Regions from separate parts of the Streptomyces sp. NPDC058157 genome, predicted to be linked through region 1. Evidence: riboswitches for the same ligand, from Rfam matches in the RefSeq annotation. Region 1 holds a riboswitch; the other holds the start of a gene.

What was found. Region 1 has a riboswitch for glycine ahead of gcvT (glycine cleavage system aminomethyltransferase GcvT). Riboswitches for the same ligand answer to the same signal wherever they lie in the genome.
Region 2: linked by a shared signal. The riboswitch ahead of gcvP (aminomethyl-transferring glycine dehydrogenase) and the one ahead of gcvT (glycine cleavage system aminomethyltransferase GcvT) in region 1 are both predicted to bind glycine.

The regions. Positions count from the first base shown of each region.
Region 1 covers NZ_JBHVUQ010000045.1:52-7,052, forward strand. The annotation lists gene ACFVXK_RS14155 (AAA family ATPase) at 61-705, opposite strand; glycine riboswitch at 947-1,050, shown strand; gene gcvT (glycine cleavage system aminomethyltransferase GcvT) at 1,203-2,318, shown strand; gene gcvH (glycine cleavage system protein GcvH) at 2,413-2,793, shown strand; gene glyA (serine hydroxymethyltransferase) at 2,811-4,067, shown strand; gene ACFVXK_RS14175 (L-serine ammonia-lyase) at 4,324-5,706, shown strand; gene ACFVXK_RS14180 (SsgA family sporulation/cell division regulator) at 5,885-6,292, shown strand; gene ACFVXK_RS14185 (hypothetical protein) at 6,393-6,908, shown strand; gene ACFVXK_RS14190 (flavodoxin family protein) at 6,918-7,001, opposite strand, start outside.
Region 2 covers NZ_JBHVUQ010000042.1:8,855-15,932, reverse strand. The annotation lists gene ACFVXK_RS13530 (glutamate-cysteine ligase family protein) at 1-382, opposite strand, end outside; gene ACFVXK_RS13525 (hypothetical protein) at 878-1,498, shown strand; gene ACFVXK_RS13520 (DUF5999 family protein) at 1,773-1,961, shown strand; gene gcvP (aminomethyl-transferring glycine dehydrogenase) at 2,042-4,927, opposite strand; glycine riboswitch at 5,123-5,221, opposite strand; gene ACFVXK_RS13510 (PRC-barrel domain-containing protein) at 5,334-5,687, shown strand; gene ACFVXK_RS13505 (DNA polymerase IV) at 5,695-7,078, opposite strand, start outside.

The DNA.
Region 1 (7,001 bases):
GGAACGGCGGAAGGGCGGGTAGGGGACCTCGCCCCGCGCAGCGGCACCCGGGGCGGCGGGTCAGGGCGTGAAGGTGATTTCCGTCAGGGCCGTGGCCGCCGGGCGGTCCAGGAGGGTGGTCGAGGCGCAGCCGCGGGGGGAGTGGCCCGATTCGGCCGCCGAGAGGAGGCGGGTCACCGCCGCGCGGTGGCGGGCGAAGGCGTACGCCGAGACCCCGCGGCCGCGGGACTCCTGGCCGTCGAGGGCCTCCTGCGGGGTGGCGTCCAGCAGGAGCAGGTGGAGGCGGCGCCCCCGGCGCCGGGCGGAGGCCGCCAGGAGGGCCCGGACCCAGCTCTGGGTGCCGCAGTCGTGGACGACCAGAGAGGCGCCGGAGCGCAGCTCGCGCCAGAGCGTCCAGTAGTGGGACGCGCGGACCAGCGGGCGGTACACCGCGTACGGCAGCGCGTCCGGCATCCGGCCCTCCCAGCGCTCGCGGACGTCCTGGGAGTCGATGCCCCCGCCCGGCGCGGCCCGCTTGATCAGGGTGGTCTTGCCGCCTCCCGGGAGACCGGACACGACCACGATGTCCCCCACGCGGAAGCTCAGCCGCCGGGGGCCGCGCGCCACCCGTCCGCGCAGGTCGCGGACCGTGCCGGCGGCGGGGGCGGTGCGGGACGCGAGGGGCCGCGCCCGGACCTCATCCACCGTTCCCGTACTGGTCGCCACTCCGAATCTCCGCACCGTGATCGTCTCCCCCCGAGTCGGGCCGCGAGGGCCCCATGCCCGCTGAATGTAAAGAGACGGTAATCCCGGCGGGTCGGTTCCGGGCCGGTCGTCCGGTGGCCGGGACACCGGCGGGAGCGGGCGGCACGGGCGCCGCATGCGTTCTTCCGGGCCCCACTGCCCGCTTCCGCCCGACCCGTGCAATGATGTGCGCCATCTGGACACCAACTGCATACCGGCCGCTTGAATCCGCGCGGGAGAGTCCCGGCTGGCCGCGAGGCCGTGCCCGGGCGCCGAAGGAGCAAGTACCTCCCTTGAATCTCTCAGGCCCCGTACCGCGTGGATGAGGCAGATCTGAAAAGCGAGCTGTCCGCCAGCTCCACCCAAGGTGCAAGTCGGCGTTCCCCCGTGGGAACTCCCGGCGAACCTCTCAGGTTCCGATGACAGATGGGGAGGATCGTCCTCGTCATGTCATGCCCTGGGACCCGGGAGCCACACCCATGAGCACTGCCCCCCGCCTGACCGCGCTCGACGCGCTGCACCGTTCGCTCGGTGCGACCATGACCGACTTCGCGGGCTGGGACATGCCGCTGCGCTACGCCAGTGAGCGCGACGAGCACAACGCCGTACGCACCAAGGCCGGCCTGTTCGACCTGTCCCACATGGGCGAGATCACCCTGACCGGCCCGGAGGCCGTCAAGGCGCTGGACTACGCCCTCGTGGGCAACATCTCCACCGTCGGCGTCGGCCGCGCCCGCTACACGCACATCTGCCAGGAGGACGGCGGGATCCTCGACGACCTGATCGTCTACCGCCTCGGCGAGACCGAGTACATGGTCGTCGCCAACGCCTCCAACGCCCAGGTGGTGCTGGACGCGCTGACCGAGCGCGCCGCCGGCTTCGACACCGAGGTCCGTGACGACCGTGACGCGTACGCGCTGATCGCCGTCCAGGGTCCGGAGTCCCCCGGCATCCTCGCCTCGCTGACCGACGCCGACCTGGACGGCCTGAAGTACTACGCGGGCCTGCCGGGCACCGTCGCGGGCGTGCCCGCGCTGATCGCCCGCACCGGCTACACCGGCGAGGACGGCTTCGAGCTGTTCGTCTCCCCCGAGCACGCCGTGGAGCTGTGGCAGGCGCTGACCAAGGCGGGCGAGGGCGTCGGCCTGGTCCCGGCCGGCCTGTCCTGCCGCGACACCCTGCGCCTGGAGGCGGGCATGCCGCTGTACGGGCACGAGCTCACCACCTCCCTCACGCCCTTCGACGCCGGGCTGGGCCGGGTCGTGAAGTTCGAGAAGGAGGGCGACTTCGTCGGCCGCGCCGCCCTGGAGGCCGCCGCCGAGCGCGCCGCCACCAAGGCCCCGCGCAAGCTGGTCGGTCTGATCGCCGAGGGCCGCCGCGTCCCGCGCGCCGGGTTCTCCGTGGTCGCGGGCGGCAAGGTGATCGGCGAGGTCACCTCGGGCGCCCCGTCGCCGACGCTGGGCAAGCCGATCGCCATGGCGTACGTGGACGCGGAGCACGCCGCGCCCGGCACCTCCGGGGTCGGCGTGGACATTCGCGGTACGCATGAGCCGTACGAGGTCGTCGCCCTGCCGTTCTACAAGCGGCAGAAGTGACCCTCGGGTCCCCGGGACCCCTCGCCGGCGGCCACCCCCCGGCACGCAAGACCACCGTTCGTATCCACCGCACCGCATCCAGGAGAATCAGGTCATGAGCAACCCCCAGCAGCTGCGTTACACCAAGGAGCACGAGTGGCTGTCGGACGCCGTCGACGGCGTCGCGACGGTCGGCATCACGGCCTTCGCCGCCGACGCACTCGGTGACGTCGTCTACGCCCAGCTCCCCGAGGTCGGCGAGACGGTCACCGAGGGCGAGACCTGTGGCGAGCTGGAGTCGACCAAGTCGGTCAGCGACCTGTACTCCCCCGTCTCCGGTGAGATCGTCGAGTTCAACCAGGATGTCGTGGACGACCCGGCGCTGGTGAACTCCGCCCCGTTCGAGGGTGGCTGGCTGTTCAAGGTGAAGCTGTCGGAGGAGCCCAAGGACGCGCTCTCCTTCGACGAGTACACCGCCCTCACCTCCGGTAACTGACACCCCAGGGGATCCTGATGTCCGTTCTGAACACCCCCCTCCACGAGCTCGACCCCGACGTCGCCGCCGCCGTCGACGCCGAGCTCGTACGCCAGCAGTCGACCCTGGAAATGATCGCGTCGGAGAACTTCGCTCCGGTCGCCGTCATGGAGGCCCAGGGCTCGGTCCTGACCAACAAGTACGCCGAGGGCTACCCCGGCCGCCGCTACTACGGCGGCTGCGAGCACGTCGACGTGGTCGAGCAGATCGCGATCGACCGCATCAAGGCGCTGTTCGGCGCCGAGGCCGCGAACGTCCAGCCGCACTCCGGTGCGCAGGCCAACGCCGCCGCGATGTTCGCGCTGCTGAAGCCGGGCGACACGATCATGGGCCTGAACCTGGCCCACGGCGGTCACCTGACCCACGGCATGAAGATCAACTTCTCCGGCAAGCTCTACAACGTGGTCCCGTACCACGTCGACGAGTCCGGCCAGGTCGACATGGCCGAGGTCGAGCGCCTCGCCAAGGAGTCCAAGCCGCAGCTGATCGTCGCCGGCTGGTCCGCCTACCCGCGCCAGCTGGACTTCGCCGCCTTCCGCCGGATCGCGGACGAGGTCGGCGCGTACCTGATGGTCGACATGGCGCACTTCGCGGGCCTGGTCGCCGCGGGCCTGCACCCGAACCCGGTGCCGCACGCCCACGTCGTCACCACCACCACGCACAAGACCCTCGGCGGTCCGCGCGGCGGTGTCATCCTGTCGACGCAGGAGCTGGCCAAGAAGATCAACTCCGCGGTCTTCCCCGGCCAGCAGGGCGGTCCGCTGGAGCACGTGATCGCGGCCAAGGCCGTCTCCTTCAAGGTCGCGGCCTCGCCCGAGTTCAAGGAGCGCCAGGAGCGGACCCTGGAGGGCGCGAAGATCCTCGCCGCCCGCCTGGTCCAGGACGACGTCAAGGCCGTGGGCGTGGACGTCCTCACCGGCGGCACCGACGTGCACCTGGTCCTGGTCGACCTGCGCAACTCGGAGCTGGACGGCCAGCAGGCCGAGGACCGCCTCCACGAGGTCGGGATCACGGTCAACCGCAACGCCATCCCGAACGACCCGCGTCCCCCGATGGTCACCTCGGGTCTGCGGATCGGTACGCCGGCCCTGGCGACCCGCGGTTTCGACGCCGAGGCCTTCACCGAGGTCGCCGAGATCATCGCGCAGGCGCTGAAGCCGAGCTACGACGCGGACGACCTCAAGGCGCGCGTCTCCGCGCTCGCCGCGAAGTTCCCGCTCTACCCGTCGCTGTAGTCACGGGCCAGGAGGGGCCCGGCCTTGTTCCGCACAGGGCCGGGCCCCTTCCTGTCTTCTCCCCCGGCCTCCTCCCCCGCCGGGCACCGGAACGCGAGCTGACTCACGTCCGCCGGACCCTTCCGCGAGCAGAAACGTTCATCTCCACGCGTTACGCTCGTCTGCCGGACAAAATCCGCAGATCCCCCGCGCACCACCCCGCTCCACCACACCCCTGCCCTCTCTCCACCCCACGAGCCGACAAGGGAGTCCGCCAGTGGCCATCTCCGTCTTCGACCTCTTCTCCATCGGTATCGGCCCCTCCTCCTCCCACACGGTCGGCCCGATGCGCGCGGCGCGCATGTTCGTGTCCCGCCTGAAGAAGGACGGCGTCCTCGCCCAGACCGCCTCCGTCCGCGCGGAGCTGTTCGGCTCCCTCGGCGCCACCGGCCACGGCCACGGCACCCCCAAGGCGGTCCTGCTCGGTCTGGAGGGCCACTCCCCGCGCACGGTGGACGTGGAGACCGCCGACGACGAGGTGGAGCGCATCCGCCGGACCCGCAGGCTGCGGCTGCTCGGGACCGAGATAGGGAGCGTCCACGAGATCGACTTCGACGAGCCCAGCCAGCTGATCCTGCACCGCCGCCGCTCGCTGCCCTACCACGCCAACGGCATGACCCTCTTCGCCTACGACGCCTCCGGCGCCCCGCTGCTGGAGAAGACCTACTACTCGGTCGGCGGCGGCTTCGTCGTGGACGAGGACGCGGTCGGCGAGGACCGGATCAAGCTCGACGACACCGTGCTGAAGTACCCCTTCCGCTCCGGTGACGAGATGCTGCGCCTCGCGAACGAGACCGGCCTGTCGATCTCCTCCCTGATGATGGAGAACGAGAAGGCCTGGCGCACCGAGGAGGAGATCCGCGAGGGCCTCCTGGAGATCTGGCGGGTCATGCAGTCCTGCGTCTCGCGCGGCATGTCCCGCGAGGGCATCCTCCCGGGCGGGCTGCGCGTCAAGCGCCGGGCCGCCTCCACCGCCCGCCAGCTGCGCACCGAGGGCGACCCGCTGCTGCACCGCAGCGAGTGGACGACGATCTACGCGATGGCCGTGAACGAGGAGAACGCGGCCGGCGGCCGGGTCGTCACCGCGCCCACCAACGGCGCCGCGGGCGTCCTGCCGGCCGTCCTGCACTACTACGTGAACTTCGTCCCGGGCGCGGACGAGGACGGCGTGGTGCGCTTCCTGCTGGCCGCCGGCGCCATCGGCATGCTGTTCAAGGAGAACGCCTCCATCTCGGGCGCCGAGGTCGGCTGCCAGGGCGAGGTCGGCTCGGCCTGCTCCATGGCGGCGGGCGCCCTGGCCGAGGTGCTGGGCGGCTCCCCGGAGCAGGTGGAGAACGCGGCCGAGATCGGCATGGAGCACAACCTGGGCCTGACCTGCGACCCGGTCGGCGGTCTGGTGCAGATCCCGTGCATCGAGCGCAACGGCATGGCGGCCGTCAAGGCCGTCACGGCGGCGCGGATGGCGATGCGCGGCGACGGCAGCCACAAGGTCTCCCTGGACAAGGTCATCAAGACCATGAAGGAGACCGGCGCCGACATGAAGGTCAAGTACAAGGAGACCGCGCGCGGCGGTCTCGCGGTCAACGTCATCGAGTGCTGACCTGATCGGCGCAGCGTGACGAGGGGCCCGGCGCGGGTGCGCCGGGCCCCTCCGCGCGTGGGCGAAGAGGGGTCCCACGGCCCGCCCGGGTCGGGACCTTCGGCCCCCGGGCAGCGGGCGGTCCGTGCACTAGCGTGCTTCGGGGGGCGCTGTTACCCCGCGAAGAGAGGCAGCCGCCATGGCCATCACCGAACACCGTGTCCTGCCGCTGCGGCTGGAGGCCGCACCGCTGCCGGTCCCCCTGGAGGGCGTCTTCGTCTACCGCACGGACCGGCCCTACGAGGTCGCCGTGGAGTTCCGGGGCGCCGGGGTCCGGATCGCCCGCTGGGTGTTCTCGCGGGAGCTGCTGATCGACGGGCAGACCTGCGCCACCGGGGAGGGCGACATACAGGTGTGGCCGCGCTGGAGCGGCACCGAGCCCCGCGTGCTGCTGGCCCTGAGCAACGGCGAGCGGGGCTGCGTGGTCTCCGCGCGGGCCAAGGACCTGCGCGGGCTGTGCCGGCGGATGACCGAGCTGGTCCCGCGCGGGCAGGAGCACCGCCACTACGACCTGGACGCCGAGCTGAGCGCCCTGCTGACCTTCTGAGCCTTCCGGAGCGCGCGGGCCGCCCCGTGCAACCACGGGGCCCCCGGGAATGTCATACCGGATGACAGTCATTCCCCGTCTCAGAGGATCGGGGGACGCCATGCGTCACCTCCCGCACCGCCGCCGGATCGTGGCCCTGGCCACGGGTGCCCTGCTGACCGCAGGGCTCGCGCTCGCCGCACCGGCCTCGGCGGCCGCCCCGGCCGCCGTCCGCTCCACGACCCCGCTCGTCGTCAACGCCCGCTGGGGCGGTCACTGCACGTACGACCGGATCGTGATCGACCTCCAGGGCTCCGTGCCCCCGTTCACCGTCACTCCCGTCTCCCAGCTGGTCTACGACGGGTCCGGCAAGCCGGTCCCGCTGCCGGGCAAGTACTTCCTGGAGATCCGCCTGCACCCGGCCGCCGGCCACGACGACGCGGGCAACAACGTCTACCAGGGCCCCAAGCTCCAGCAGATCAACCTCAGCAAGCTCAAGGGCATCGCCCTGACCGGCGACTACGAGGGGTACGTGACCTTCGGCGCCGCCTTCGACACCCAGCCCGCCTACACCACCTCCGTCCTGCACGCGCCCGAGCGGCTCGTGGTGGACGTCGCCCACCCGAACACCTGCTGAGGACCCGCCCTAGCGGTGTTCCGGGTTCGGGAAGTCGAAACGGCAGCCGGCGTCCCACTCGGAGCGCTGGTTGCCGTGGGCGGGGACGCCCCC
Region 2 (7,078 bases), on a different contig from region 1:
CGATCATCACCACCCCGGCGTCGATCTCGGCGGCCTGCCGGTGGGCGTAGTGCAGTCCCGCGCTCAGCTCCTCCGCGAGGCGGTCGAATACCCGGCCGTCGAGCCGGTGCGGGAGTACGTTCACCTCCAGGTTGAACATTCCGAGTTCGGTCTGGAAATCGGGGCTCGCTATCCGTTCCAGTACCTGCGCATTCACCATGCGCGGCAAACCGTCGGCACCCGCGAGATTCAGCTCGATCTCCAGTCCCATCATGTTCTTGGGGCGGTCGAACCTCTTCTCCGCCAGAAGCCGCTCCAGTCCCTCCAGGCACTCGTGAAGCTTCCTCCGATACCGATGCCGATCGGACAGGTCGAATCCGCCTGCCACGACCTTCTCCCCCATCGAAGCGTCCCTCCTCGAGCGGGCCCGGCCCGGGACACCCGGGCGCACGTTACGGTCGATGATGCCCAGGGCCCGTGATCGATAACGCCGCGGGGAGCGGCTTGGCGGGGAGCGCGCGCCGGTGTGGCCGGATGGGCGCTCCGGCACATTCACCTGGCAACCCGTATTGCGCAAATTCCGCATGGGTTTTGCCCGTTCATGATTGGCGGCACTTTCCAGCCGAGCCCCCTTCCGGTAACCTCCGAGGTCAGCGCGGTTCCTTCACGCGCGAGCGGCATGAATACCATGACAGCGGGTCCGGTAAGCGCCTTGTCGGCAATAGGCGGGACGGCTAGCCGAAACACTGTGTGAACACATGTCGTATAAACTCCGCAAACGAGGCAGAGAGTTGGCGCGCGGCCATTGCCCCAATGCCCACCTCTGACCCCAGAATGCGACAGCGCCGTCCGCACCTTCCCCTGCACCACAGGTCTCCCAAGTGAGAGGCGACCCACCATGCCGCTGCATGTCCCCCCGGCCCCCACGCCCGCCCTGCGCAGCGTTCTCGCGGCACTCGGTTCTCCCACCGCCGTCCACGAGGCACACACCCCCGCCCTGCGCGCGGTCCAGGGTCCGATGACCGCCGAGCTCCCCCTGCCGGTGCACGTGCTCGACCGCCTGAGCATGTCCGGCCGCGCGGCCGGCGGCAGGCCGCCCCGTACCCGCCTGACCGGATGGCGGTTCCTGATCCGCAGCGGCGACCGCTTCGTGGCGGCGGCCGACACGCGGCTCACCCCCGACGGCTGGGCCTTCTCGCACTTCTTCGAGGGTCCCTACGTCGCAGCCACCGAGCGCGCCCTGCGCCAGGCGGAGCAGCTCGGCAAGGGCTACCAGCCCCGCCTGCTCTCCGTACCGGAGCTGTACATGCTGACCCTGTGGCTGCACGGGGCGGTCGGCGCCGACGCCGCCGCCGGCCTGCCCGCCGCCGCCGACCTGCTCGTCCCACTGGCCCCTGCCCCGCCCGGGATCGCCCCGTACCGGCCGCATCCCGTCTCGGAGCTGCTGCCCGTGCTGACCCACCGGCTGACCCCGGCGGCCCCGCCGCTGCCGCCCACCCTGGCGGCCCCCGCGGCCTGATCCGAATCACCCATTCGGCCTAGTCCTCCGGGGTCAGCCGCGAACCATCCGAAAGGACAGGGCAGTTGGCCTGAACCGCCCGCACGAGTGATGCGTCCTCAATCCATGAGGACTGCTGCCGTGAAATCCCTGCGAAGCAGCCGTCATGGGGGAAGACTGAGGACCATCCTCCCCGCAGGTGCGGGGACGACCCAGGGGGACGGCCATGAATCACGCATCGAGCCGTAGCGAACAGACCCGCGAACAGACCACACCGCAGCGAAAGAACGCATCCATGTGCCAGCACCAGCCTGCCTGCCCGTCATCAGAGTCCGCCGACCGGGAGGCCGCGCGCCCGGTGGCCAACCACCCGGAACAGGGCTGGAGCCTGCTGTGCAACGGCGTCCTGCTCTTCGAGGACACCGGTGAGCTGCTGCCGGACGGAAAGATCATCGCTCCGCACCGCCCGCTCGCGGCGGCCTGAGCCCGCACGGCGCACGGACACGAGAAGGGGCCGGTCCCGGAGCAGACGCTCCGGGACCGGCCCCTTCACCCTGTCAGGGCTCAGTTGTCGTACTCGTCCAGCGGCGGGCAGGAGCACACCAGGTTGCGGTCGCCGAAGGCGCCGTCGATCCGGCGCACCGGCGGCCAGTACTTCTCGGCGGCGGAGACGCCACCGGGGAAGACCGCCTCGTCACGGGTGTACGGGTGGTTCCACTCGCCGCCCAGGGACGCCGCCGTGTGCGGGGCGTTCGCCAGCGGGTTGTCGTCCGCCGGCCACTCGCCGCCCGCGACCCGCTCGATCTCGGCGCGGATGGCGATCATCGCGTCGCAGAAGCGGTCGATCTCGGCGAGGTCCTCGGACTCCGTCGGCTCGATCATGAGCGTGCCGGCGACCGGGAAGGACATGGTCGGGGCGTGGAAGCCGTAGTCGATCAGGCGCTTGGCGATGTCGTCGACGCTGACGCCGGTCTCCTTCGACAGCGGGCGCAGGTCGATGATGCACTCGTGCGCGACCAGGTCGCCCGGGCCGGTGTAGAGCACCGGGTAGTGCGGCTCCAGGCGCTTGGCGATGTAGTTGGCACCCAGCACCGCCACCTGCGTGGCGCGCTTGAGGCCCTCGCCGCCCATCAGGCGCACGTACGACCAGGAGATCGGCAGGATGCCCGCGGAGCCCCACGGCGCGGCCGAGATCGGGCCGACGCCCGTCTCCGGGCCGGCGGTCGGCTGGAGCGGGTGGTTGGGCAGGTACGGGGCCAGGTGCGCCCGGACACCGACCGGGCCGACGCCCGGACCGCCGCCGCCGTGCGGGATGCAGAAGGTCTTGTGCAGGTTCAGGTGCGAGACGTCGCCGCCGAAGTGACCCGGCTTGGCCAGGCCCACCAGGGCGTTCAGGTTGGCACCGTCCACGTAGACCTGGCCGCCCGCCTCGTGCACCTGGGCGCAGATGTCGGCGACGTGCTCCTCGAACACACCGTGCGTCGACGGGTAGGTGATCATGAGCACGGCCAGCTCGTCGCGGTGCTGCTCGATCTTGGCGCGCAGGTCGTCGGTGTCGACCTCGCCGTCGTCGGCCGTCTTGACGACGACGACCTTCATGCCGGCCATCACGGCGCTCGCGGCGTTGGTGCCGTGCGCGGAGGACGGGATGAGGCAGACGGTGCGCTGCTCGTCGCCGTTGGCGCGGTGGTAGGCGCGCACGGCCAGCAGGCCGGCGAGCTCGCCCTGGGAGCCGGCGTTCGGCTGGATGGAGACCTTGTCGTAGCCGGTGACCTCGCAGAGACGTTCCTCCAGCTCGTTGATGAGCGTGAGGTAGCCCCCGGCCTGCTCGACCGGCGCGAAGGGGTGCAGCTGGCCGAACTCGGGCCAGGTGACCGGCTCCATCTCGGTGGTCGCGTTGAGCTTCATGGTGCAGGAGCCCAGCGGGATCATGCCGCGGTCCAGCGCGTAGTCCTTGTCCGAGAGCTTGCGCAGGTAGCGCAGCATCGCGGTCTCGGAACGGTGCTGGTGGAAGACCGGGTGGGTCAGGTACGCGTCCGAGCGCAGCAGGCCCTCGGGCAGCGCGTCCTCGGTGGCGGCGTCCAGGGCCTCGATGTCCGCGGAGACGCCGAAGGCGGCCCAGACGGCCTCGATGTCGGCGCGCAGGGTGGTCTCGTCACAGGAGATCGAGACGAGGTCGGCGTCGGCCTGGTGGAGGTTGACCCCGCCCTCGCGGGCGGCGGCGACGACCTCGGCGGCCTTGCCGGGCACCCGGGCGGTGACCGTGTCGAAGAAGGAGCCGTGCACCAGCTCGACCCCGCCGGCCCGCAGGCCCGCGGCCAGCAGCGCGGCGTAGCGGTGGGTGCGGCGGGCGATCGTCCGCAGGCCGTCCGGGCCGTGGTAGACGGCGTACATGCCGGCCATGACGGCGAGCAGCACCTGGGCGGTACAGATGTTGCTGGTGGCCTTCTCGCGGCGGATGTGCTGCTCGCGGGTCTGCAGGGCCAGGCGGTAGGCCTTGTTGCCGTCCGCGTCCACGGAGACGCCGACGAGGCGGCCGGGCAGGGAGCGGGCGTGCTTGGCCTGGACGGCCATGTAGCCGGCGTGCGGGCCGCCGAAGCCCATCGGGACGCCGAAGCGCTGGGTGGTGCCGACCGCGATGTCCGCGCCGAGGGCGCCCGGGGAGGTCAGCAGGGTCAGCGCGAGCAGGTCGGCGGAGACGGTGACGATCGCACCGAGCTCGTGGGCCTGGTCGACGACGGCCTTGATGTCGCGCACCGCGCCGGAGGCGCCCGGGTACTGCAGGAGCACGCCGTAGACGCCGCGCTCGGCGATCTCGGCGGGGATGCCGTCGGAGAGGTCCGCGACGACGACCTCGATGCCGATCGGCTCGGCGCGGGTCTCGATCACGGCGATGGTCTGCGGCAGCGCGTCGGCGTCGATGAGGAAGACGTTGCCCTTGACCTTGCCCACGCGGCGGGCCAGCGTCATGGCCTCGGCGGCGGCGGTGCCCTCGTCGAGGAGGGAGGCGCCGGAGGTCGGCAGGCCGGTCAGCTCGGCGACGACGGTCTGGAAGTTCAGCAGCGCCTCGAGGCGGCCCTGCGAGATCTCCGGCTGGTACGGGGTGTAGGCCGTGTACCAGGCCGGGTTCTCCATGACGTTGCGCAGGATCACCGGCGGCGTGAACGTCCCGTAGTAGCCGAGACCGATCATGGAGGACAGGACCTGGTTGCGGTCGGCGAGCGAGCGCAGCTCGGCGAGCACCTCGGCCTCGGTCCGCGCCTCGGGCAGGTTCAGCGCTTCGGCGGTCTTGATCACATCCGGCACCGCGGCGGCGGTCAGCTCGTCGAGGGAGCCGTAGCCCACCTGGGCGAGCATCTTCGCCTGCGCCTCGGCATCCGGGCCGATGTGACGCTGCTCGAAGGGGATGCCCCGCTCGAGCTGGGAGAGCGGAATGCGGTTGGCGGTCATTACGGAGGCCTCCTGGTCGTATGACCTGCGAGGGGCACCACGGCGCGGGCACCCGGACGGCCTCCCCCTCTGTCATCTCAACCTGAGAGCTTCACCGGAGTCTCGGGGGTCGCCCGTCGTCCGGCTTTCACCGTCGGTGAGGAGTGGGGACCGGCACTGCGCGCCCGGGACCCGCTCCTGCTTTCCAGAGTGGCCTCGTCGCGTGCGGTACGTATGCCTGAGAGATTCCGGGGAGGATTTGCTCCTTCGGCGCCTCCGTCGAGCTCACTCGGAGGACTCTCCCGCACAGGGTCAACAGCCGTCACCCAGCCTACCAGCGAGGATCTGGACCCTCCCTCGAGTGGCCCCCTATCCCGTTATGCACTTTTGTAGTCATTACGGATGACTGCGACCACGTGGAGGGACCGTGCAGACCGACATCGATCCGCGCAGCCTGATCGGCCGCAAGGCGTTCGACCGGAACGGGGCCAAGATCGGCACCGTGGACGAGGTCTACCTGGACGACGCCACCGGCGTGCCGGAGTGGGCGGCGGTCCGCACCGGTCTGTTCGGCCGGGACGCCTTCGTCCCGCTGGAGCCGAGCGAGGTGGACGGCGAGGTCCTGCGCGTCCCGTTCGAACGCTCCCTGATCAAGGACGCCCCCGACTTCGGCGTGGGCCGCCACCTCTCCCCCGAGCAGGAGCTCAAGCTCTACCACCACTACGGCCTGGACGTCTCCCTCCCCGGCGACTTCCACCTCCCCCCGCCGGAGAACGGCTAGCCGGGCCTCAACCGGGCCGCCCCACGAGGGGCAGCGGGTCGGAGGGCTCCAGCTCGGGGTCGTCCACCAGGAAGGTGCGGACCCGGCCGGGCGGCGATCCGGGCTGCTCGAAGCGCACGGTGACCCGCCCCACCCCGCTGCCCTGCACCCACCCGGGCCCGTACAGCGCGTGCCGTACGTCGCTCCCCGCGGCCCAGTGGCGCCCGGCGGCCCGCCCCGGGTCCTCCCCCGGCGCCACGGCCGTCTCGGCGGCCCCTGGAGCCCCTGCGACCCCGTCGGCCCCCTCCGCCTCCGCGGCCCCCTCCGCGGGAGCGGCCTCCGCCTCCTGGGCCGCGCCGCCGAGCGCCTGGGCGAACAGGTCCTCCTGGGTGTAGTCCGCGAGCCCCGTCACGCCCACCCCCAGCAGCCGCACCCCGCCGGTGGTGTCCACGCCCTCCAGCAGCCGGGCGGCCGCCTCCCGCACCACCGCCGGATCGTCCGTGGGCCCGCGCAGGGTCTCGGAGCGGGTCAGGGTGGAGAAGTCGTAGCGGCGCACCTTCAGCACGATGGTCCGCCCCGAGTGGCCCGAGGCCCGGAGCCGGCCCACGCAGCGGTCGGCGAGCCGCTGCACCTCGAAGCGGATCCGCACCCGGTCGTGGAGGTCCACGTCGAAGGTGTCCTCCACCGACACGGACTTCGCGTCCCGCTCCGCGACCACCGGCCGGTCGTCCAGGCCCAGCGCCATCCGGTACAGGCCGACCCCGTGCGCCCGGCCCACCATCCGGACCAGCTCGTCCTCACCCGCCTCGGCCAGCTCCCCCACGGTGGTGATCCCGGCCCGGCGCAGGTGCTCCCCGGTGGCCGGCCCAACCCCGGGCAGGGTCCGCACCGACATGGGGGCGAGGAGCTCGCGCTCGGTCCCGGGCTCGATCAGCAGCAGCCCGTTCGGCTTGGCCTCCTCGGAGGCCACCTTGGCCAGCATCTTCGAGCCGGCCAGCCCCACCGAGCCGCTGAGCCCCGTCGCGGCGGTGATGTCGGCCCGCAGCCGCTCCCCCGCGGCCCGGGCGCCCGCGGAGTCGAAGGCCGTACCGCCCGCCTCCAGGTCCACGAACGCCTCGTCCAGGCTGAGCGGCTCCACCAGCGGCGACAGCTCGCGCAGCAGGCCCATGACGACCTCGCTGACCTCGCGGTAGAGCAGGAAGCGGGGGATCAGGTAGGCGCCGTTGGGACAGAGCCGGCGGGCCTGGGCCGTCGGCATCGCCGAGTGCACCCCGAAGCGCCGGGCCTCGTACGAGGCGGTGGCCACCACCCCGCGCGGGCCGAGCCCGCCCACGATCACGGCCTTCCCCCGCAGACTGGGCTTCGACGCCTGCTCCACGGAGGCGTAGAAGGCGTCCATGTCCAGGTGCAGG